DNA from 3 places in the Enterococcus mundtii genome. Region 1 is predicted to be linked to each of the others. Evidence: riboswitches for the same ligand, from Rfam matches in the RefSeq annotation. Region 1 holds a riboswitch; each other region holds the start of a gene.

Region 1 (7,633 bases):
AACCATCTGTGGTGATTAGCTGGACATTTCTTCGTTTGAATGTCCGAGACAAAATCATTTGCAATAAGCGCGCGGTGGTGCTTTTACCGACTGCGACACTTCCGGCAATCCCGATAATAAACGGTGGGACTTGAGTGTATTTATGAAGGAATAACCCTTTGCTCAGAGAGAGGGATTCAAACTCTTTCATATGCAGAAAAATCAAGTGCGCAAGTGGTACATAAATGTCGCGAACATCTTGCATGGAAATACGGTCATTCAAACTTTTTATACTATCTAGTTCATCTTGTGTCAATGGAGCTTGACCATTTCGGTAAAATTCGCGCCACTCTTCTCTTGCCACACGGTAATAATTCATTGGATCATTCATACATAGCCTCCTGGATTCTCCCATCAATGGACCTATTTTAACATAAATGCGTGTCAAACCCTACCACTTAGGCGAGAAACTAAATGGTTTTTTCTCATATCAAAGGATGGAAGAATAGGCGTTCTTTCTTTTTTGATAACTGAAAAGAGGCGAAGAGAATAGAGGATTGTATAAGAAAAAAGTAACAGTTTAACTCAAAGTTAGCTGAAATAGTAGGAATAGAAGTAACATTCTGGGAAATAAAACGACACCCACCAAAAATTGAAGAACAAATTCAGTGGATGCCGCCTTACTTTTCGAAGATAAATCTCTCTGGGATCTCTTATCGGTGTTCATTTACGACATTGAAATACTTGTTTTATTTTGATTTCAGTATTTATCGTTTTGGCAAGTAATAGGTGCCAGTATCAGCAGAGCCCATCATTTGTGTAGTGTGACATGTTTGATTGAAAATCGCTTGGATTTCTTTTTCAACCTCTGGATAGAAGTAAAAGTTTTCTGATTCACTGTTTTTATAAAGATAAAAATGAATGGTTGGAAATGTTGGCAGCGAGACAAAACAAACAGGTTCAATAGCTAAAAGTTCTTGCGCAAAGGTATTGGCTAATAGCATTCCTTTTCCTTCTGTAATCATTTTCGTTGCTCCTAAACTATCTGGACAGACGATATATTTTGGTTCATTGGTCAGCTGTTTGACTACTTTTTTTGTAATCACTTGATGTTCGACATGGTCGAGTAAAAAGATAAAAGGTAACTCTTCTAGTACTTCCGCGGATAATATCCCATCTGGTTTTACAAAATAGCTACTGATTGCAACTTTAAGTTCCAAAGTGGCTAACCTTGTTTGAATGAATTTGGGGTGATCTAAGGTAGCAGAAGTAATGGCAAAGTCGATTTCTTTCTGACTTAGTTTATTTAGCAGATCCAATGAAGGAATATAACGGTAGTCGATCGTAAAGTTTTGATGCCGGCTTTGATATTTGTTTGCTTCAAAGATAAACGAAGCATCGCTTGTGCCGACACGCAAAGAAGGATAGTCTACTGATTCATTTAATGAGATATTCAATTTCTTCGCTTCCGCCAAAATCAATTCTACGGAAGGAAGGATTGCTTTTCCATGGGTACTCAATATGATCTTTTTCCCGTGACGCTCAAACAGATCTGTCCCGATTTCTTGTTCTAAACTTTTTAACGAACTACTTAACGAAGAAATACTAACATGGAGCTCTTTTGAAGCTTGTGAGAGACTATTGAAACGGGCAATCATATAGAAATATTCTAATTTTTCGATCGACATACAGCTATGCCTCCTTTATCATTCTATTCTCCTCTTAAATTTCTCATGAGCCTCTTAAAAAAACAATAGTTATGTTGAGGCGCACGTAGAGATTAAACAATCCTTAATAAATTGTGAAATAAATCACTATATAATTGAATAGTAAATGAATCCGTACAATTTATTGTTTGCTGATGGAATTGGATGTGAGTTGGTCATTAATAAATTTTTTTCTGGAAAGACAGTCATTGCTTTGTTGTAGTGGATGAAGCGAATCTCAACCAAGTAAGGAAATCGAAATAGTTGAAATAGCAATAGGGTACCAAGACAGCCATGTTTACCTAAAGCAATGTTCACCGGTTTCTTGGTGGTGCAATTTTTGCTGACAACATAAAAAAGCCTCCTTAATACATAAAGGGCGGCGTACTCAAATAAACATTGGAAAGTGTAATTTGCAATTGTGGTGCGCAATTGTAATCACGTTAATTGAGCTTTGGCTTTCTGAGACGTAAGAAACAAGTTCTAGTTATCTTGGAAAAGCCTTAATTCGACAATCCCTGCTTTACTCGTTACTGTCTCTCGACATTTCCGAGCGATAACCTATGTTCTTCAGAGTAACCTCACCTAATATGATTATTTTTTCATCCACATCATAAAGGTCAGCGGAAGTAAGAGTCAATAATACTCCTTCTTCTAATCGGGTGATCATCTCGCGATTTGTCATCATAAAGGCGGTGATATCAAAGGTTATGCTCGTCCTATTTACCCTGTTCCTACTTTCACGAAACAGATTACGCAAATACCGAAAAGGGTAAATAGAGAAATACTAAGGAATGCGATTTTTCTTTCTGTAGTGCATTAAATCGCTTGATTCTGTAAAAGAAAACCGAAGACATACAGTTTCACTTGCACCTTCTCATGGAACACGTTAGACTATGAACAACTAACAGATAAGAAGGATGGAAACTATGACGAATCATTATTATTCCGAACACCCAGAGACAGCTCATGAGTTTGACGAATGGTCATTTGAGCTAAGAGGGAAAACCTTTCAGTTCGTGACGGACTCCGGCGTGTTTTCACGTGAAACAGTTGATTATGGCTCACGTGTATTGATCGATGCCTTTGAATGGACACAGTTACCAGAAGGCAAAATTTTGGATGTTGGCTGTGGCTATGGTCCAATCGGGCTTTCGCTTGCCTATGCGAGTGAACGTTTCGTGGAAATGGTAGACATCAATGCCAGAGCGGTTGATTTAGCGCAAGGAAATGCGAAGCGAAATCAAATCAAGAATGTAGCGATTCATCAGTCAAACATTTATGAAGAGGTGACAGAAACAGATTACGCTGCAATCGTCAGCAATCCGCCGATTCGAGCAGGCAAAAAAGTCGTACATGAAATCTTGACAGGTGCGTATCCTCGTTTACGTACGGGCGGTACTTTAACGATCGTCATTCAGAAAAAACAAGGGGCACCTAGCGCACAAAAGAAAATGCAAGAAACATTTGGAAACGCAGAAATCGTGATCAAAGATAAAGGCTATTATATTATCCGAAGTGTGAAGGAAGACTAAAAACAACTGAATATAAGCAACGAAACAGTTGAAGAAATGAGTAAGGATTTCTTTAACTGTTTTTGTTTGTACAAGAAGTTGATCAATGGATGTGAAAGGAAAATGATAGTGCCAATAAAGTAATAAATAAGTAATGCAAGATAGAAAAATAACATATTATTTAATGCTTTTACATATCTAAAATAACAGTAAAAAAGCACATCGAGTTTTTTTAAAAGTCTTTAAAATCAGAGCAATTTAAATATACTAGCGTGGGTCGGTCGAGTTGTAGAGTATAGATGTTACTACACCAAATAAACGGATAGTCATCGGTGATAGGTAAATAAAGTAGGATAAGGGGAAGTGAGAGTGAACCACGAAACATAAGACATTGTTATAAAATTTATCTAGTGAATCTCTATATGAGACTCATTTACTTTTGACCAAGCCTCATTTCCTCTATCCATTTTGAAAACCATTTGGTACACTGTTAGGGAATTTACATATATAAAGGGGGAACAAAAGTGAAACTGACAATTCGAGATATTGCTGAGATGGCGGGTGTTTCAGTGACGACTGTGTCACAGATTTTAAATAATAAAGGCAGCCGTTTTAGTGAAAAGACACGAAAAAAAGTGTTGTCGATCGTAAATGAACATCATTACAAGCCAGATTATTTTGCTTCTAATGTGATCAATCGTCACTCAAAAACGATTGGTATGATCGTGCCAGATGTGACGGATTTCTTCTTTTCAAAAGTGATCGAAGGGGTTGAAAGTTATTTAAATCCCTTAGGATATGTCATCATTCTTTGTAACTCCAGACATAGTCAAGACAATGAACTGAAGTATTTAAGGGAGCTTTCTCATCGATCCGTGGATGGTTTATTGTTAGCGACGCCGAATGTATTGCCTCAAGAGTATGCCCTTGATAGTGGTTTTTATAACAACATGCCGATCATCCTAATCGATCGTGGGTTGAATCGTCGGGATAACGGTCGCTTGATCGTGAAGGAATATGAAGGCGCTTATCAAGCTGTCTCGTTATTGATCAAAAATGGTCATACTAAAATTGGTATGCTAAAAGAGACAACTGGCTATTATCAGTTAGAAGAGCGATTCAATGGTTATCGTCATGCCTTAAAAGATCATGGATTAGCGTTCAACGGTAAGTTTGTAGAAGAAGGAGATCTGACTGTTCAAGGAGGGTACGAAGCAAGTAAACGCTTGTTACGGCACAAAGATGTGACGGCGGTGTTTTGTGGCAATGATGCCATGGCAATTGGTTGTTACCAAGCAATCGATGAAATGGGCAAGCGTATTCCAGAGGATATTTCGGTCATCGGCTTTGATGGATTAAAATTGTCTGAGTATATGATCCCTAAGTTGACAACGGTCAAACAACCGAGTTTCGATATCGGTTTTTATGCAGCTCGCTTTTTGATTGATACGATTGAATTTCCACAAAGAAAAGTTCCGAACAAAGTCTTTGAAACAAAATTAATTATTCGTGAGAGCGTAAAAACATTGACAAAGGTCTAGTAGGGCGTTATATTGCTTATGTAAGTGTTTACAAAGCTGGTAAGATACATTGCGGGAAAATAGTAAACCGGTTTACTAAAGTGGTTTACCTTTTTCAAAATTCCTGTATAATACCGAATGAAGAACGAGGAGGATTACGGCATGCGGATGGTCGATTTGATCGAAAAAAAGAGAGATGGACACCAATTATCAAAGGAAGAGATTACGTACATTGTCACGAACTACACAAATGATAACATTCCTGATTACCAAATCAGCGCATTATTGATGGCTATCTTCTATCAGGATATGACCGATGAAGAAATCACTGATCTAACGTTGGCAATCGCTCATTCTGGCGATGTGATCGATTTGAGTTCCTTAGATGGGATCAAAGTCGACAAGCATTCTACCGGAGGGGTAGGGGATACAACTACCTTGATTTTAGCACCTTTAGTAGCAAGTGTAGGCGCAACTGTGGCAAAAATGTCAGGGCGTGGTCTTGGTTACACAGGTGGTACATTAGATAAGTTAGAGGCTATTCCTGGATTTCGGATCGAACTATCAGATGAAGAATTCATCCGCACCGTGAACGAAAGTAAAGTAGCGGTGATCGGCCAATCGGGCAATCTCGCTCCAGCAGATAAAAAATTGTATGCCTTGCGTGATGTGACGGCAACGGTCAACTCGATCCCATTGATTGCTAGTTCGATCATGAGTAAGAAAATCGCCGCAGGAGCGGATGCGATCGTGCTAGATGTGACGACGGGTGACGGTGCCTTCATGAAAAATATCGAAGATGCAAGACGTCTAGCGAAGACCATGACACGGATCGGCAAATTAGCCGGTCGCCAAACAGTAGCAGTGATTTCTGATATGTCTGAACCGTTGGGTGAAGCAATCGGCAACAGCTTAGAAGTCGTTGAAGCCATTGAAACACTTCAAGGGAACGGACCGGAAGATTTAGTTGAAATGTGCTATGCTTTAGGTAGTCAAATGGTCGTTTTAGCCGAAAAAGCGGCATCGATCGAAGAAGCGCGCGAAATGCTAAAAGAAGCCCTCGAATCTGGGCGAGCGCTAGCCAAATTCAAAGAAATGATCCAAAACCAAGGGGGCGACTCGACGATCGTCGATGAACCTGCGCGGTTGTTAACTGCTCGTTATATTTATGAACTGCCAGCGAAGACAACAGGTGTCGTGACAAAAATCGTTGCGAACGAATTAGGAATCGCAGCAATGATGCTTGGTGCAGGACGTAAAACGAAAGAAGATTCGATCGATCATGCTGTTGGTTTGCGATTGAATAAGAAAATCGGTGATAAAGTAGAAACTGGCGAATCGCTATTGACGATCTATAGTAATGAAGAAGACATTTCGCCAGTGATCGACTTGTTATATAAAAATATTGAAATCGGTGATACGGCTGAACAGCCTATCTTGATTCATGACATCATTACAGAGTAAAAGGAGAAGAGACATGGAATTAAATCGAATGATCGACCACACAATTCTAAAAGCAGATGCAACAAAAGCAGATGTGATGCGCATTATTGAGGAAGCAAAAAAACATCATTTCTATTCAGTATGTATCAATCCAACATGGGTTGCCTTGGCGAAAGAGGAATTACAAGGTGAGCCAGTCGCTGTTTGTACCGTTATTGGTTTCCCATTAGGAGCAAATACAGCCGCAACAAAGGCATTTGAAACAACGAATGCGATCGAAAATGGCGCAGATGAAGTGGATATGGTCATCAATATCGGTGCCTTGAAATCTGAACAAGACGATGTCGTGAAAAAAGATATCGAAGCCGTAGTCGAAGCTGCAAAAGATCGTGCGTTAGTTAAAGTAATTATTGAAACAGCCTTGTTAGAACAGGCGGAAATCATCAAAGCTTGCGAATTAGCGAAAGCTGCAGGAGCTGATTTTGTGAAAACATCTACTGGGTTCTCAACAGGTGGCGCGAAAGTGGAAGATATTCGCTTGATGCGTGAAACGGTTGGTCCAGAAATGGGCGTCAAAGCTTCAGGAGGTATCCACAATGAAGCAGAAGCCATTGCGATGATCGAAGCCGGTGCAACACGAATCGGTACAAGTGCTGGTGTGTCAATCATGTCCGGTTCAACTGGCGAAGGCTATTAATATTCTAAGGAGAAAAAGATGTCAGAAATCAAACAAGAATGGATCGATATCGCTATCGACGCTTTGGATAAAGCGTATGTGCCTTATTCCAAATTTCCAGTAGGTGCTTGTTTAGTGACAGCATCTGGGAAAACCTATCAAGGATTGAATATCGAAAATGCGTCATTTGGCTTAACGAATTGCGCAGAACGTACTGCGTTTTTTAAAGCAGTATCTGAAAAAGAAATGGACTTTACACATCTAGTCGTTGCAGGTCATACACCTGAGCCGATTTCTCCATGTGGTGCTTGTCGCCAAGTAATGGCAGAATTTTGTGACCCAGAGATGCCAGTCACGTTGGTTGGCGACAATGGTGTGGCGAAAACGATGACGGTAAGAGAGTTATTACCTTACGCATTTTCAGAAAAAGATTTATAAATTATGTTCAATTCAGTCAGCTGACTGTTGAAAAAACAACTACTTTTAGGGGGCTTTACAGAAATGAAAAAAGCAAAATTATTTGGTTTAGGTGCTATCGCACTATCAGCAGGCTTACTTTTAAGCGCATGCGGTAACGGCGGTTCAGATTCTACTGATTCAACCGGTGGAAACAGTGCATCAGGAACAGCAACTGCAGCATTGATTACAGATACAGGTGGCGTCGACGACCGTTCATTCAACCAGTCAGCTTGGGAAGGGTTAGAAGATTGGGGTAAAGAGCAAGGCTTGTCACGTGGAAACGATGGCTTCCAATATTTCCAATCTGCCAATGAATCAGACTATATCCCAAATATC
Region 2 (7,633 bases), 1.0 Mb from region 1:
TGATACCGATACATTCCAAACCAAATACAGCTGCATGTTGTGCCAATTTTTTTCCAATATGTCCAGTTCCAATAATTAGTAATTTTTGATCTGCCAATGCTTGATAATGGATCTCTGATCCTAGCCAATCTTTATGGAACTGCGCTCGTTGGGCTTGAAACAATCCACGTGAATAGCCTAAAATAATGCCCATCACATGCTCACTGATCGATTCTACATGGATACCACTTGCATTGGAAAGTAAGATATCTTTTTCGGCGAATTCGTTTAATGGAAGATTATCTACCCCGGCAGAAATCGATTGGACCCACTTTAAGCGATCAGAAGCGAATATACCTTCTTGATAATCACCGTTCCAACCGATACTGATCGCTATTTCAGAAAGTTCGTCGGATGCTACTTCCGTTTGAAATGAATATTCTGGTGCTATTTCTTTGATCTTTTCGATAAATTCTTCACGAAACGAACGTACTGAATAAATTATTTTTTTTGTCATCACACCCATCCTCTCTACTTATTAGTCTAGCTTAAACCCTCAAAAGAATGAAGTATGATGCACTTCATACCTTGAACGACTTTTTTCTATAATGAACCTAGTAAAAATGAATCAGCGTTTGACTGTCTAAAAAAAAGCCTAACAATCCGAAAGTAAGTAAATCTTACTTTTCGTTCGTCAGGCTTATTTTCCTAAAGATAAAAGACTATCTCTCACCTTATACATCTGCTGTTTCTTGGAAATGATACGTTGGTTCCTCTAATTGTGGATCATAATCAACAACCAGATCATAGCCTTTGAAGAACCAATCATCGGCTTCATCAATAAAGAATAATAGACCATCGATCGTTTCTTGTTTCATCGGACGTTCTGGTAACTCCACAGACATACCGATTGAAAATCCCTCATGTACTTCTGTTTTGCCATATACTTTCCCAAAAAAACGGATACCATAATTTTCAGGTAAATCTACCTCTGCTTGAAACCATTCTTTTGCTTTGTCCGTTATTGTTAATTGCATGTGATGAGCCCCTTTTTATTGATTCATTTTATCATCAAGTATATCTACATCTTCTGTTTCTCCGATAACAAGTAAATTATCATTTTCACGTACATACTCGTCAGCGGCTGGTGACACCACGACAGAACGATCGAAACGCCGGATGGCTACTACAGTCAAATCAAATCGCTGTCTGAAATTTAGTTCTGCTAACGTTTTATTAAAGAACTTAGGGTTGGATACCCGAATCTCAGCAAGCGAAAATTTGTCTGACAGCTCTAAATAATCCAAAATATTTTTAGAAACAAGATTATGTGCGATCCGTATCCCCATATCCCTCTCAGGATGGACCACGCGATCTGCACCGATCTTTTCAAGAACACGAGCATGATACTCATTTTGTGCTTTCGCTAAGATATTCGGAACGCCCATTTCTTTGACCATCAGAGTCACTAAAATACTTGCTTGGATGTCTTCTCCAATTGCTACGATCACATGATCAAAATTTCTGATTCCTAAAGACCGTAGAGTCATTTCATCTTGTGCATTCGCAACCACTGCATGTGTTGCGATATTCATATATTCATTCACGCGATCTTCACTGCTATCAATGGCTAAAACTTCTTGACCAGCTTCGACTAACGTACGACAGATACTGCCACCAAAACGTCCAAGTCCTACGATTGCAAAATTCTGTTTCACTTTTCTCCTCCTTTTTCCATTCCATTTCAAGTATAGCAAAGCCACTCTAAAAACAAAAGCAACCCTGCTTTTCTTTACGGAAAACCCTAATTTTTATGGAGGATCAAAAGAAGGGCTACTCTGGTAGATCATAGAATATTCCTTGATGTTTCTACTAAAAAGGTATGCCTATAATATACTAATTATTCCTACAATAGGTAGCCTAAGAATACGTTAACTGAAATAAAGTAAATAAATAACCCAGCAATATCTTTGATCGAGGTAATGATCGGTGCAGATCCAGCAGCTTGATCAATATTCAATTTCAATAAGATAAAAGGAATCAAAAAACCCAAGGCTGCAGCTAAGGTCATTGCAAAGACCAAGGAGATTCCCACAGCTACACCCAACAATGGTATCCCTTGCCACACAGAAGCGACTATTCCAGATACGATACCTACAACAATCCCTAAACTTAGACCAATACCTGTTTCTTTCAAAAAGTGCTTGATAAACGTGTTGAGATCAATGTGCCCTAAAGATAATCCGCGAACAAAAACCGTCGATGATTGCGTCCCTACATTCCCACCCATATCCATGATCAAAGGAATAAAAATAGCAACAGCGGCCACTGATTCTAACGTTTGTTCAAACTCATCGATCACTAGACCAGCTAACATCCCTGCAACTAATGTGATCGCTAAGAAAGGCAAGCGGACTTTCCAGATTTGCCAAAGACTGCCGTTAATCAGTACTGTACTACGATCAGCTTCTACAGAGGCGACGTCTGCTAAACCAGCAGCATTGAACATATCCTCGGTCGTTTCTTGCTCTAAGACATCGATGGCGTCATCCACTGTCACAATACCTACTAGTCGTGTTTCTTTATCCACGACAGGAATAGCGATCAAATCTAACTCTTGTAACAATCGTGCAGTTTCTTCCTGATCTGTATCTGTGGTTACATAAGCGACGTGCTTGATCATGATTTCTTCAATCCGTTGATCACTTTCTGCAATGACTAGATCCTTTAATGATAGTACTCCTTCAATTTTTTTCGCCATATCTGTCACATACAAAATATAGATTGTTTCCATTTCTTTCGCTAATTTTCTGATTTTATGCAGTGCTTCTTCAACAGTCATTTCTTTTTTAATTGAAATAAATTCAGTCGTCATGATCCGCCCAGCCGTCTCATGTTCATAGCCCATCAATCGATTCGTTGTTGCTCGCTCTTCTTCAGAAAGCTCTGCCAATAGTTTTTTAGTTACACTTGCTGGTAGTTCGTAAAACAACCTTACCCGATCATCTGGAGCCATCTCATTCACAAATTCAATCACTCCATCATCCGTAAACGAACGAAGCAAATCTTGTTGGATAGACGGTTCAAATGTTTCAAAGATTTCGAGGGCTTTGTCTTTTGATAATAATCGAAAGACCAGCACTTGTTTATCTAAAGGTAGCGTAACAAATAGTTGGATCAATTCCACTTTCTCGATCGTTGCTAAATAGTTCTTCAATTCTTCAAGCTTTTTTTGCTCAAGATAATTAAGAATCTTCAATTGTGTTTCTAGGTTATTTGTATCATTTAATGTTCTCATCTCGTATTCTCCTTTGTTACATCGTTTTTTCGATATAAACTTGTTGGATGGATTCGTTAGAAAAACAGGAAGTACATAAAAAAGACGGCCTCCAAAAGAAGCCGTCTCATAAGATCCCATCAAAATGGTACCAGTGTTTACCTGAACGAACTTCTCGTCTGAGCTTTAGCACTAAAAGACGTAATTCTGGAAATATGATCCAGATAGCTACGTTAAGCACGCCTTAAGCCGACGTTGCCTGTTATACCCTGTGGCGTCTCTCGACGTTTGAGGGCAGTAGCCTATGTTCTTTTAGGAGCCTCACCTAACAAGTTTTTATAATTAAACCCTACAGGTAAAATTGGTTTTTGTCAATAAGAGGATTAATATTTGATAAAAATAATCTGTAATATAGTTAATCGTATCCCAATATAGTTGTACATTCATTATTTTGCTTCTTTTTACTTTACCAACCCATGTTTGAACGCGTATATGGCAGCTTGGGTACGATCTTCTACTTCTAATTTCGCTAAAATATTGGAAACATGTGTTTTGACTGTTTTCAAAGTAATAAACAACTCGTCAGCGATTTCTTGATTGCTCTTTCCTTCAGAGATCAACATAAGAATCTCATTTTCACGATTCGTCAAATCATCGTGCAAGATTGGCTCATTACGTCGACTCATTTTTTCCATCATTTTAGAGGTTACTTCAGGTTCAAGCACGCGTTCACCTCTTTGAGTCGCACGAATCGCATCGGCGATTTCATGGGCTGTCGATGTTTTAAGTAAGTAGCCTGTTGCGCCAGCTTCAATAGCTGGATATACTTTCTCGTCATCAATAAAACTCGTAACAATAATGATTTTTGCTTCTGGCCAATCTTTGAGGATTGCTTTTGTAGATTCGATCCCGTCCATTTCTTCCATGACTAAATCCATTAGAATCACGTCCGGACGAAGTTCCATGGCTTTTTCGTAGCCTTGTCGCCCATCTTCTGCTTCTCCGATCACTTCGATATCTTCTTGGATCGACAAATAGGAAGAAACCCCTAAACGTACCATTTCATGATCATCGACTAGTAATACTTTTATCATTTTTCCGCCTCCTTTATTAAAGGAACTTTGATTTCCACACTTGTCCCTTGTCCTTTGAAACTAATGATTTTTACTGTTCCACCAATACCTGCTACACGTTCTCTGATATTGTTTAGTCCGTAGCTACCGGTTTTTGTTTCATTCATATTGAAGCCAGTACCGTCATCGATCACTCGTAATAAAAGATTATTATCGATTTTATGCAGATACACTTCTAATTCATTTGCTTTTGCATGACGCAACGTATTTGAAAGTAGTTCTTGAACGATCCGAAAGAGATGATCTTCAATCGAATCAGACAAAGTGATATCTTCAATATCCCATTTCAATGCAATTTGTATCTTGTTTTTTAATTCTTTTAATAATTGCTCAATCCCTTGTTTCAAACTTTTCTCTTCAAGGTTGACTGGTCGCAAATGTAGTAGCAACGCACGCATTTCAGATTGTGAAGCATTGATGATATCTGCTACCATTCTTAGTTGTTTACGAAACATTTCAGGCGTATCACTTTTTTCGGCTTGTTCTGTCAAAGCAGACATCATCATCATCGCTGCAAATAATTGCTGGGAAACTGAATCATGTAGCTCACGCGCTAAACGATGTCTTTCTAATTCTAAGATTTCCTCTTTTGTTTGTCCATCAACATATTGAGGTCGACTCGTCAATATTTGAAGTTCACTTGATACTTCGATCATTTTTTCTTTGATTTTAGTGATTTCTTTTTCAATTTCTTTGACATATATATCGTCAGATGCACTTGGTAAGGAATCATTTAAAACTTTTGCTTCATAGTTACCGGAAGAAATTGCCCGTAACTGTTCTTCGATTTTCCCATAACGTGCTTTTTGTAAAAGAGAGACAATCAAAAAAACAATCAAACCGACACCTGAAGAAATCGCTAATAAGTGAAAGATCAATGGTACGTATAAAATTCTGGCACTTAATAAAGTACGCCAAAAATGAGTTTGATTACTTGCGTAAAAATAAGTAAAAAATGAAAATAAAATGACGATAAATGAGGCGATCGAAGCATAAATAGCTAGCATCGGTCGAGAAAGTTTCTCAATCATGCTCGAATCACCTCAATATCCCCAAGTAATGTGTTCGTAATGATTTTTAAACGACGTGGATTTTCATCGTAATCGTTACTATAGATTTTAATCGACTCGTTCTTCAATGCAAATTGTTCTTCTTCAAATTGTACATTTCCTACTAACGTTGCATGTTCGAGACTGATTGCAATCCCTAATGGAACTAAAATGCGTGTCCGACCGATTCCTTTTCTGACGATAACGATATTATCGTCTTTAGGTAACAAGGTGTTCCCTAAATCGATGATCGTATCTCCTGAAAGTAGAGCGATATTGATATCATCCCATTCATACACATCATTACCAATTCGCTGATTACCGAATAATTGTTGTTTTTTTCGTTCATTATTGTGGGACTTCACTTGCTCTGTTTGAACCATAATGATTTGTTTTTTTCGCCAAAAAGCATTTTTTGTTAGATCGATCCCAGAAATCTCTACACCTTTAAGACCAATGAACAAGACAGCAAAGACTGCCATTACCCACAGCGCAGGACTATTGATCAAACTGAAAAAAATAACTAGTCCACCTAGTACAAATTGAAAATTTTGAAACCCCGATCTCGGTGATTTTCGCAATGCAAGATAGATATTAAAAATACCAAATAAAACTAATAGTAATAATTCAACATTATTTACGATTTGCCAAACTGCAAAGATCAATAGTAAGGCTTCTACTACTATAAAAAAGCGCCAAGAGCTATTCATCGCTATTCTCCTTTCCTTTTCATTCTCTTTTTTATCATACCTATTTTTGTTTTGAGATGCTATAGGACTTTAGATGTAACTATCGCTTTCTACAGTAAAAGGCCTGGGACTTTGTGTCATGGTCCCAGACCTTTTTGTATAGACAAACCAATAATTGATTATCTGTGTCTACATTTCAACTTATGCTTGCGCGACCTTGACGATTTTTACTTGCATATCGCCACCAGGTGTTGAAATCGTTACTTCATCATTTTTATATTTGCCGATCAAAGCTTGTGCGATCGGGGAATCATTTGAGATCTTTCCTGAGAAAGGATCTGCCTCAGCACTTCCCACGATCGTATACTCTTCTTCTTCACCATCTGGTAACTCAATGAACGTCACTGTTTTACCAATAGATACTTCATCCGAATCAACGCCATCATTGTCAATGATCTGTGCAAAACGGATCATATTCTCGATTGTCGTGATACGTCCTTCTACGAAAGCTTGTTCATCTTTAGCTGCTTCATATTCTGAGTTCTCAGATAAATCACCAAAGCCACGGGCGATCTTGATTCGTTCAATGATTTCTCCCCGTTTAACTGTTTTTAATTCTTCTAATTCTTGCTCTAATTTCGCTTTTCCTTCAAGCGTCATAGGATATACTTTTTCTACCATGTATAACTCTTCTCCTTTTTCTATGGAATACCGCAAAAGGTAATCTTTTACGGACTACAGTCCAAAAAAGATTACCATGCTTTTTCTAAAATGTAAATGTTTTTCTAAAAATAAATAAAGTTACAGATAACGCTCAATTTTAATTATTTACGTATTTTTGTACTAATTCCATATGCTCTTCATATGTTTTTGCAAAATAAACCTCACCTGTAGAGATATCTGCGACGAAATAATAATAATCATTCTCTGCAGGTTCAATCACAGCTTGAATAGCTGCTTCACTTGGGCTGTTGAATGGTCCTGGCCCATATCCCTTATTTGTATACAGATTATATGGTGAATCGACTGCCGTATCTTCATAAGAGACAAATTCTTTGTGTTCGCCTAACGCATATAAAATAGAAATATCTGATTGTAATGGCATCCCTATGTCAATCCGATTAAAGAAAACTCTAGCAATATTTTTACGGTCTGATTCAGATACGCCTTCTTTTTCGATCAATGAAGCAAGTGTCATGATTTCTTGAACCGTATGATTTTGCTGCTTGATCGTAGAGAAGTATGGTTGTAACACGGTATTCGTTTTATTGACCATCTGAATGATCAAATCTTTGAGTGACATATCTTTATAGTAATCATAAGTCGCTGGGAATAAGTAACCTTCTAAGCGATACTTGGTGTTTTCTGCCTTAGCTGCACTTTCTAATAAATCAGGATATTTTTGAGTTAACTCAGTGAAAAAGGCTTCATTTTTTAGTAGATCTAAAAATTCTTGCTTGTCTTTTCCAGTGATTTTAGCTACTCGTTCTGCAATCTGCTCTGCAT
Region 3 (7,633 bases), 1.2 Mb from region 1:
CCAGCATTTTCCTGCTCGAAATTGGTCAAGAGATGAAAAAATTGCGGAAATAAAAAAACGCTTGGATCATTCATTGATGACGATGCAATGGCAAGGACATGAGGTCATCTATTCACCTGAACTAGTCACCTTTGCCTTATTGCCAAAAAAATAACTAGATTAGGGGAGCATTAGTCAATGGACTTTTGCTCCCCTTTTTGAGAGGTCGGGACAGAAGTATCTAGCCTTATTTCCGAGGAGGTGACTTCTATTCCCGCCGTTTATTCGGTTTTAGAATATGTAAAAAGTCGAATATCCCACTTAATTTTTTGTTTTTCCATCGAAGTAATAAAAGTTTTTTCTTGATAAACCTTTTCATTTGCTCGTTTTTTTCTTATAATCGAAAGGGTATGAATGAAGGAGAGTATTTATGAAGAAAAAACAAAAACAAAAATTATTAAAACAATTCCGTCCTTCTTTAGATGGAATTCGCACGCAATTATTCCGTTCATTGGAAGAAGAAAGTTTACGCCGTTATGGTCTACCATTGCAAGTCATGCTTGATCCTAAAAACCGTCAAGTCTTAATCATTGGCTTAGCAGGACAAGCAAATGAAGATACACGCATCAATGTACCAATCGACGATAACTTTACTGCTGTCTTGAAACGTATTCGTTCTGGTGAAGCAACGATTTTTGAACGTTTCCGTGACAACCTATTGATTGAGATCGTTTCTTACTGGAATGATCAACGCATGAAAAAAGATCAACCAACGGCTCAACCTGTGGCGACACCAGTCACTAATGACGCGTCCGTAAAAGAAACACCAACAAAAGAAATTGAAAAAGTTGAGACAACTTCTCAATCAGTCAATGAAGACGCAACAACTGACAAGAAAACAAGTGCTGAAAAAGCAGCGACAGATTCTTTGAGTTTCGATGCTTTTGCAAAACAAGTAGCAGAATATCCGAAGTTCACTGCTGAAAAATTAGCAGATGCTGTAGTGATCAATGAAACAGTCAAAGACGACACACGAAAATTAGCAGAGATCTCTATGTCTGCTATCAATGAATTTACGATCGAAAAAGCTTTAGAACGTAAATACAAAGTGAAATTGACATTAGTGCCATTGATCGAACAATTTGCCGCTACACCGATCAACGAAAGATAAACGCAAGCAAATAGATTGCGTGATGATTTTTACCTAAAAAAGCAGCTGAAATGACGATCATCGTTCATTTCAACTGCTTTTTTTATCATTTATAAATGTAAAAAAGAGAAGATCGATTGTTCCTATTGTTGCGCTGCGTTCTTCCCTGTTGTTTCTAATTGCTCTTGCACCAACTGCATCACTCTCATCCGTTCCTCATCTGGTATCTTCTCATAGTAGATACCTGCTTCTCCCAAGATGCCATCACCAATATATTGTTCACCTTTCAACTGATGATTCGTGATATTGGATAATGCCGAATGGTATTCATTCATCATTCCGAGCATTTCATCTAAAGACATGTCCGTTGTCCCATTTTCACCGACTACCTCTAAAAGCTGGCGATAATTGAATAAACTTTTCACAGATAAGAACTCATTGACTAAAATATTGACGACTTCCCTTTGCCTTTTCTGTCGCCCATAGTCATCCTCAGGATCTTCTGCTCGCATGCGCGCATACTGTAATCCTTCCCAACCATTTAATTCTAGCGTTCCTTCTGGATAATGGATATCTTCTGCTGTAAATTCAAACGCATTGTTTACAGTGATTCCTCCCACAGCATCGATCAACGCTTCTAATCCATCCATATTCAACGATACATAGTGATGAATCGGTATATCAAGATATTGTTCAACCGTATCCACCATCATGTCGATACCACCGTAAGAATGAGCATGGTTGATTTTATCAACCAGTCCATCCATATTGGCAATTTCTACGAAAGAATCTCGAGGAATACTTGTGATCGTCGTTGTTTTCTTTTGATTATTCAATGTCACCAACATGATCGTATTTGCACGATAGTCCGTTTTTCTAATTGAATTATTGGCGATACCTAAAACTAAAATGCTGACTGGCGTATCCTTTTCCCGCTGAACGGTTTCTCTTTGTAGCGGTTGTTGCATCGAAGTCACGGTCTGTCTGGCATCGTAGTAAAAGCGAACACCATATGCAACTGCAGAACCTACTAATAGGAAAAGAAATGCCATAATAGACAATAAAACTTTTTGTTTTCTAGTGAATATTCGTTTTTGTTGGTGCTTTTTTCTTACTGTTTTTTCAGTGATAAAAGAGAAAAACAGACTATAACATAAGAAAACAACTGAAAAACTCAGTAAAAAACCTGCTAAGATATCGCTAGGATAATGTACTCTCAAATAAATTCTAGAACTAGCAATCAATAATGGATAAAGAGCCCCCACCCATACTAGTTTATTTACCCTTTTCTCACGATAAATAATGTACATGGTGATCAAAAATACTAAGAATAGCGTCATAGACAAAATCGAATGACCACTTGGAAAAGAGTAAGAAGATCTAGGAATCAATTGCTCCACATCAGGTCGTGTCCGCTGGATAGCTTGTTTCATCACGTAGCCAATCAAACTAACTGTCAAAACCATTAAGACTTGCCAAATGGCTAATTTATGGTACTGTTTCCGCCAACTAAAAATTGCCAGCAACCCTGTGAAAAATAAAGTAGGAATAATCGTTGCTAGTTTTGCAAAATAACTAAAAAATGTTGTTAATACTGGGAATTCGATTAATCGCTCCTGTTGATAAATGGCTAAATCGAGTTGGTTGAATAAGGTGTTTTCTGTCATAACTAGTGTGGTCAAAGTCGTCAATAAGACGAATGATACGAATGCTACCACCAATGTTCCTTTTGGCATCTGTTTCATAATAACTTCCCTTCTACTTCTCATTCATACTTTTTAAATCCTAAAATAATGCCTAAACCACAGCCAATAACCAAGAGGGAAGTTCCTCCTTGACTTAAAAATGGTAAAGGAATCCCTGTTAATGGGAGTAGACCGATCGCAGCTCCAATATTTTCAAACACTTGAAATAACAAACCAAATACGAAGACAATCGCAAAATATACATTCCCTTTATTATTTGTTTCGATTGCACTATAAATGATTTGGTAAAAAAGATAAAAATATAAAAAGAGCACAGAAACACTTCCTAAAAAGCCAAATGTTTCAGCAATCACCGTAAATACCATATCCGATTCGCGAACAGGAACGTAAATTGGATTGATTGCTTCAGATCTTCCACTAAACCCACCTACCCCGATGGAAAGCAAACTTTGTGATTGTTGATACCCAATCGATTGGCTATAAGCAAATGGATCAACCCATGCGCGTACTCGATCTAACTGATAAGTCTTAAAATTCAGACGATATAAAATCTGGTGTCCGTATTCAGTAAAAACTAAAGCAATCAAAATGGCCCCGAGAATAACTAGAATCGCAGTCATTGTCGTCATGATCTTCCAATGGACCCCAGCGATCATGAATAATGCCCCCAAGCATATGACAAAAACCAAACTTGTTCCAAAATCTTTTTGCATGTACATCAATAAAAAGGTCGGCACGCTAACGAGTAGAATCTTACCCACATAAAGTAAATCCGATTTGACAGTCCGTTGCTTTACATTTTGTTCATAGATCAATGTCAGATAAACGATGACTAAAATAAAGGTCAATTTTACTAGTTCAGATGGTTGGAAAGAAAAACCACCGATCCTAAGCCAACGTTTTGTTCCTGTGATTTGAAACATCGCAGGATCATAAAAACGATGTAGTAATGCCATCACTACTAGAGAAAACCCATAAAAATAAGGGGAGTATTTCAAAAAAACAACTGTTTTCACACGTTGGGTGACTAACAACAGCCCTAAGGACATCAGACAAAAGACGATTTGTTTGAAAACGACACCTCTGACTGGGATTTGGTCATATACCGCTGCCCCATATTGCACAGCGACACTTAATAGATAAAATAGAAAAATCGGTAAAAACAATGCGTAGTTGAATTCGTTAAATTTAAATTTCATTTTGCTTACCTCGTGAGGACAGTTTCAGGCAAACGCCCAAAAGCATGGATAAAATCAAATAGCTTGATCCTCCATAACTAATAAAAGGAAGCGGAATACCTGTCATTGGGATCATGCCACTGATACTTGCAATATTGATGCTTGTCTGTAGCAATAACAGCATCCCTGTTCCCAAATAAATCAACCCGATTTGTTGGTTTGGCTCATTCGCACTCAAGACAAATAAGCGCAAAATAATCGAAAACAACATTGCTAGAATCAGCAATCCTACGATCAGCCCTAACTCTTCTAAAATAATCGAAAAAATAAAATCAGTCTCAGCTACTGGTAAATAGCCCTTTTTGGTAATACTATTTCCCAGACCTAATCCAAAAAGCCCACCGTTGTACATTGCATAATAAGATTGGCTCATCTGAAATCCTTTTCCATAAGGATCTAAAAAAGGATTAAAGGCAATACTCAAGCGATCATAAGTATGGGCAAAAATACTTGGTAATAGATCATTTTGCCCTAGTAAATAAATGATGCCTCCAAGGAGCAAAAGGAGACTGAACAGTCCTGCAAAAAACAATAAAATATAGCGAACTGGTAATTGAACAGTCGTGATCATGATTGCAGCTAAGATGATCAACAAGATCGCACCAGCTACTTTTGGTTGGAATAAAATCAGCAGAGAACATAAAGCGATGATAAAAAAGGGCTTTTTTAATTCATTCAATGATTGCTTGGGTTTTCTAAAATAATAAGCTAAATAAAAAATCATCCCGACATTGACAATTTCAGCAGGTTGAAATTGAAAACCTGCAATGGAGATCCATCGTTGCGCGCCACTGATATTGACACCAATCCCAGGTACCTTAGTCAAGATCAGCCCCACAATACCGATCCCCATCATTATTTTTACAATTCGATGGTTGAGTATGAATGCAGGTTTCACTCGGTAAATGAAAAAAATCATTGCCCAACTAAGCACTACAAATACCATTTGTCGAACTAAAAGTTGATTCGTACTTTGATCGAATGACATCAAACGAAACGTACTCGCACTATAGATCATCAATAATCCTATTACACTGATTAACAGATATGGTACGAGCAAATACAAATCTATTTTTCTTATGTCTTTTACACCCATCCTATATTTCTCCTTTGTGTTACAGCGGAGATACGTCACTTACCCATCTTGAATAAAAAAAGCCAAACGAAAAAAACGATTGGCTTTTCAGTCTCATCGTGTGAGTTTTGACACTAAACAACGTAAAGATTTCTCTTAGCTATCTTATGAAGAGCCTTAATCCGACAATTCCTGTTTTACACATTGGCGTCTTTCGACGTTTCTGCGCAATAGCCTATGTTTGTTTAGGAGTCTCGCCTAACAAGTTATTCTATTTGAGGAAAAGTATACCTGTTAGATTATTTATTCACAAGAGAACCTCAAATAAGCTTAAAAAACTTTAGCTTTTTTTAATGTTATATAAATTATTTTTAAAATTTAATAATATACGTTCTATAATTTTTAGTTCAGAGTATGTAAAAAAACGTAACAGAAAACCTTTAATCTACAAGGTCTGTTACGTTTTATTTAATATTATACAACTTCACAAAAAAATGAAAATAGCCAAAAAGACGTGATAACCATTTATGAAAAAAATAAATTTTAGATTATAGGTCCTTCATACTTAGCATAGGTATTTTTTTATGTGTTTCGAGAGAAACGTTATAATAATGAAAATTATTTGTCACCTTTCCTCAGCTACTACGACTATTTCGCAAATTATTCCTAGTTTTTGCTCTCCTGGATAGCTGCTAAGGCAGCTAGTGCGCTTTGTTGGTTGATCGTTCCTGATTCCCTAAGCTTTGCGGCAACTCTCTCGATTTCGTCCCCTTTGGCACCAACTGTGATTGCCAATGCTCTCGCTTGTAAGGACATATGTCCTTTTTGAATACCGTCACTAACAAGTGCACGCAGTGCCGCAAGGTTTTGTGCTAAACCAACAGCTGCAATCACTTGTGCCAATTCTTGTGCAGAATCAATTGCTAACATATCTAAAGAAGCTTTCGCTTTCGGTAAGACGCGGGAAGCGCCCCCTACTGTCGCAACAGCTAAAGGAACCGTCAATTTCCCTACCAAATGATTTTCCTTGATTTGCCAGTCAGTCAACCCTTGGTAACTACCATTTCGAGCAGCATAGGCATGAATAGCCGCTGCGGCTGCTCGTGTATCATTTCCTGTAGCTAAGATGACCGCTTCGATACCATTCATGATTCCTTTGTTGTGGGTCGTTGCCCGATAAGGATCCAACTTTGCGTATTCACTCGCTTGACGAATCTTTTCAGCAATCAGCTGACCCGTTTCTTTGTCCTTTGCCAATCGCTCAAAAGGAATCATACAAGTCGCGATCGCTAAAGATTCCGTCGCCAGATTACTTAAGATACTGAACAAGATTTCTTCTTCAGGGAACCATTCTTTGATACGAACCGCAACTCCCTCCAAAATCGAGTTGATGATATTCGCACCCATCGCATCTTTGACATCCACTAAAAAATCAAGTGAAAGATAGGCATGCTCGCTCCCCATAAATTCTCGAGTAGAAATTTCTCGAACGCCTCCACCACGCTTGACGATCGAAGGATAACTTTCGTTTGCACAAGTGACCAATTCTGGTTTTCTTGCTTCAATGACTTCTTTGATTTTTCGATAATCACAACGACCGGTCAAGACGATTTGCCCACGCATCAATCGTTGTGGTATCTGAACGCTGATATCGCCACATATTTTTGCGCCATTGCTCGCTGCAGCAATTACTGAAGGTTCTTCCGTTGCCATAGGAATCCATTTTTTTTGACCGTTCACTTGAAAATTCAATGCGACACCTAATGGGATCTCTACTTGGCTGATTTGATTTTCAATCAAATGGTTGGCGATATCTTCTGTTAAAACAGATTCTTTAAAACCTGTTGCTTCTGCTTGAGAAACCACTTTTTCTTGAACTAATCGCTGTCTACGTTGTTCTGGCGTTAGTTCATAAAACTTTTTTTTTTCGTTATCACCAGTTCCTTGCAAATTTGCTTCCAAAAGAACAGCTAATCCGAGGCCGCCACCAATACATAATGAAGCTACGCCGTATCGTTGGTGCTGCCTTCTTAACGCATAGCCTAAAGTAGTCAAGATACGAGCGCCACTAGCACCAATCGGATGGCCTAACGCAATCGCACCACCATAAATATTGACTTTCTCTGATGGGAGATTCAATTCACGATTCACAACGATCGATGACGCAGCAAACGCTTCGTTGATTTCAAATAAATCGATGTCATCCAAGGAAAGCCCAGTTTTCTCCATCAATGTATGAATTGCTTTGATTGGAGCTACCCCCATGATACTTGGATCGATCCCAACTTCAGAGACTCCTTTGATCGTAGCTAAATACGGTAAGTCATGAGCAATCGCATAGTCTTTAGACGCTAAGATCAGTACAGAGGCACCATCGTTCAAAGGTGAAGCATTTCCAGCAGTAACTGTGCCGTCCTCCGCAAAAACCGTCCGTAAGGTGCTTAATTTTTCTAATGTACTATTTCCTCGCACGGCTTCATCTGTT

Evidence for each region. A riboswitch is a leader RNA that binds a small molecule or an ion and turns the genes downstream of it on or off. The one in region 1 is predicted to bind magnesium.
Region 2: linked by a shared signal. The riboswitch ahead of mgtE (magnesium transporter) and the one ahead of EM4838_RS14545 (LysR family transcriptional regulator) in region 1 are both predicted to bind magnesium.
Region 3: linked by a shared signal. The riboswitch ahead of EM4838_RS04800 (FtsW/RodA/SpoVE family cell cycle protein) and the one ahead of EM4838_RS14545 (LysR family transcriptional regulator) in region 1 are both predicted to bind magnesium.

What each region holds. Positions count from the first base shown of each region.
Region 1 is NZ_CP018061.1:3,131,154-3,138,786, forward strand. It holds gene coaA (type I pantothenate kinase) at 1-370, opposite strand, end outside; gene EM4838_RS14545 (LysR family transcriptional regulator) at 747-1,667, opposite strand; M-box (ykoK) riboswitch at 2,118-2,285, opposite strand; gene EM4838_RS14550 (class I SAM-dependent methyltransferase) at 2,615-3,220, shown strand; gene EM4838_RS14555 (LacI family DNA-binding transcriptional regulator) at 3,724-4,740, shown strand; gene EM4838_RS14560 (pyrimidine-nucleoside phosphorylase) at 4,882-6,183, shown strand; gene deoC (deoxyribose-phosphate aldolase) at 6,197-6,859, shown strand; gene EM4838_RS14570 (cytidine deaminase) at 6,878-7,276, shown strand; gene EM4838_RS14575 (BMP family lipoprotein) at 7,340-7,633, shown strand, end outside.
Region 2 is NZ_CP018061.1:771,755-779,387, reverse strand. It holds gene EM4838_RS03770 (phosphoglycerate dehydrogenase) at 1-496, opposite strand, end outside; gene EM4838_RS03765 (HesB/YadR/YfhF family protein) at 714-1,016, opposite strand; gene EM4838_RS03760 (potassium channel family protein) at 1,032-1,697, opposite strand; gene mgtE (magnesium transporter) at 1,886-3,277, opposite strand; M-box (ykoK) riboswitch at 3,421-3,596, opposite strand; gene EM4838_RS03750 (response regulator transcription factor) at 3,718-4,350, opposite strand; gene liaS (two-component system sensor histidine kinase LiaS) at 4,347-5,420, opposite strand; gene liaF (cell wall-active antibiotics response protein LiaF) at 5,417-6,148, opposite strand; gene greA (transcription elongation factor GreA) at 6,329-6,808, opposite strand; gene mltG (endolytic transglycosylase MltG) at 6,948-7,633, opposite strand, start outside.
Region 3 is NZ_CP018061.1:961,811-969,443, reverse strand. It holds gene EM4838_RS04820 (hypothetical protein) at 1-154, shown strand, start outside; gene EM4838_RS04815 (hypothetical protein) at 410-1,150, shown strand; gene EM4838_RS04810 (phosphatase PAP2/LCP family protein) at 1,273-2,874, opposite strand; gene EM4838_RS04805 (FtsW/RodA/SpoVE family cell cycle protein) at 2,895-4,034, opposite strand; gene EM4838_RS04800 (FtsW/RodA/SpoVE family cell cycle protein) at 4,024-5,169, opposite strand; M-box (ykoK) riboswitch at 5,254-5,421, opposite strand; gene EM4838_RS04795 (hydroxymethylglutaryl-CoA reductase, degradative) at 5,815-7,633, opposite strand, start outside.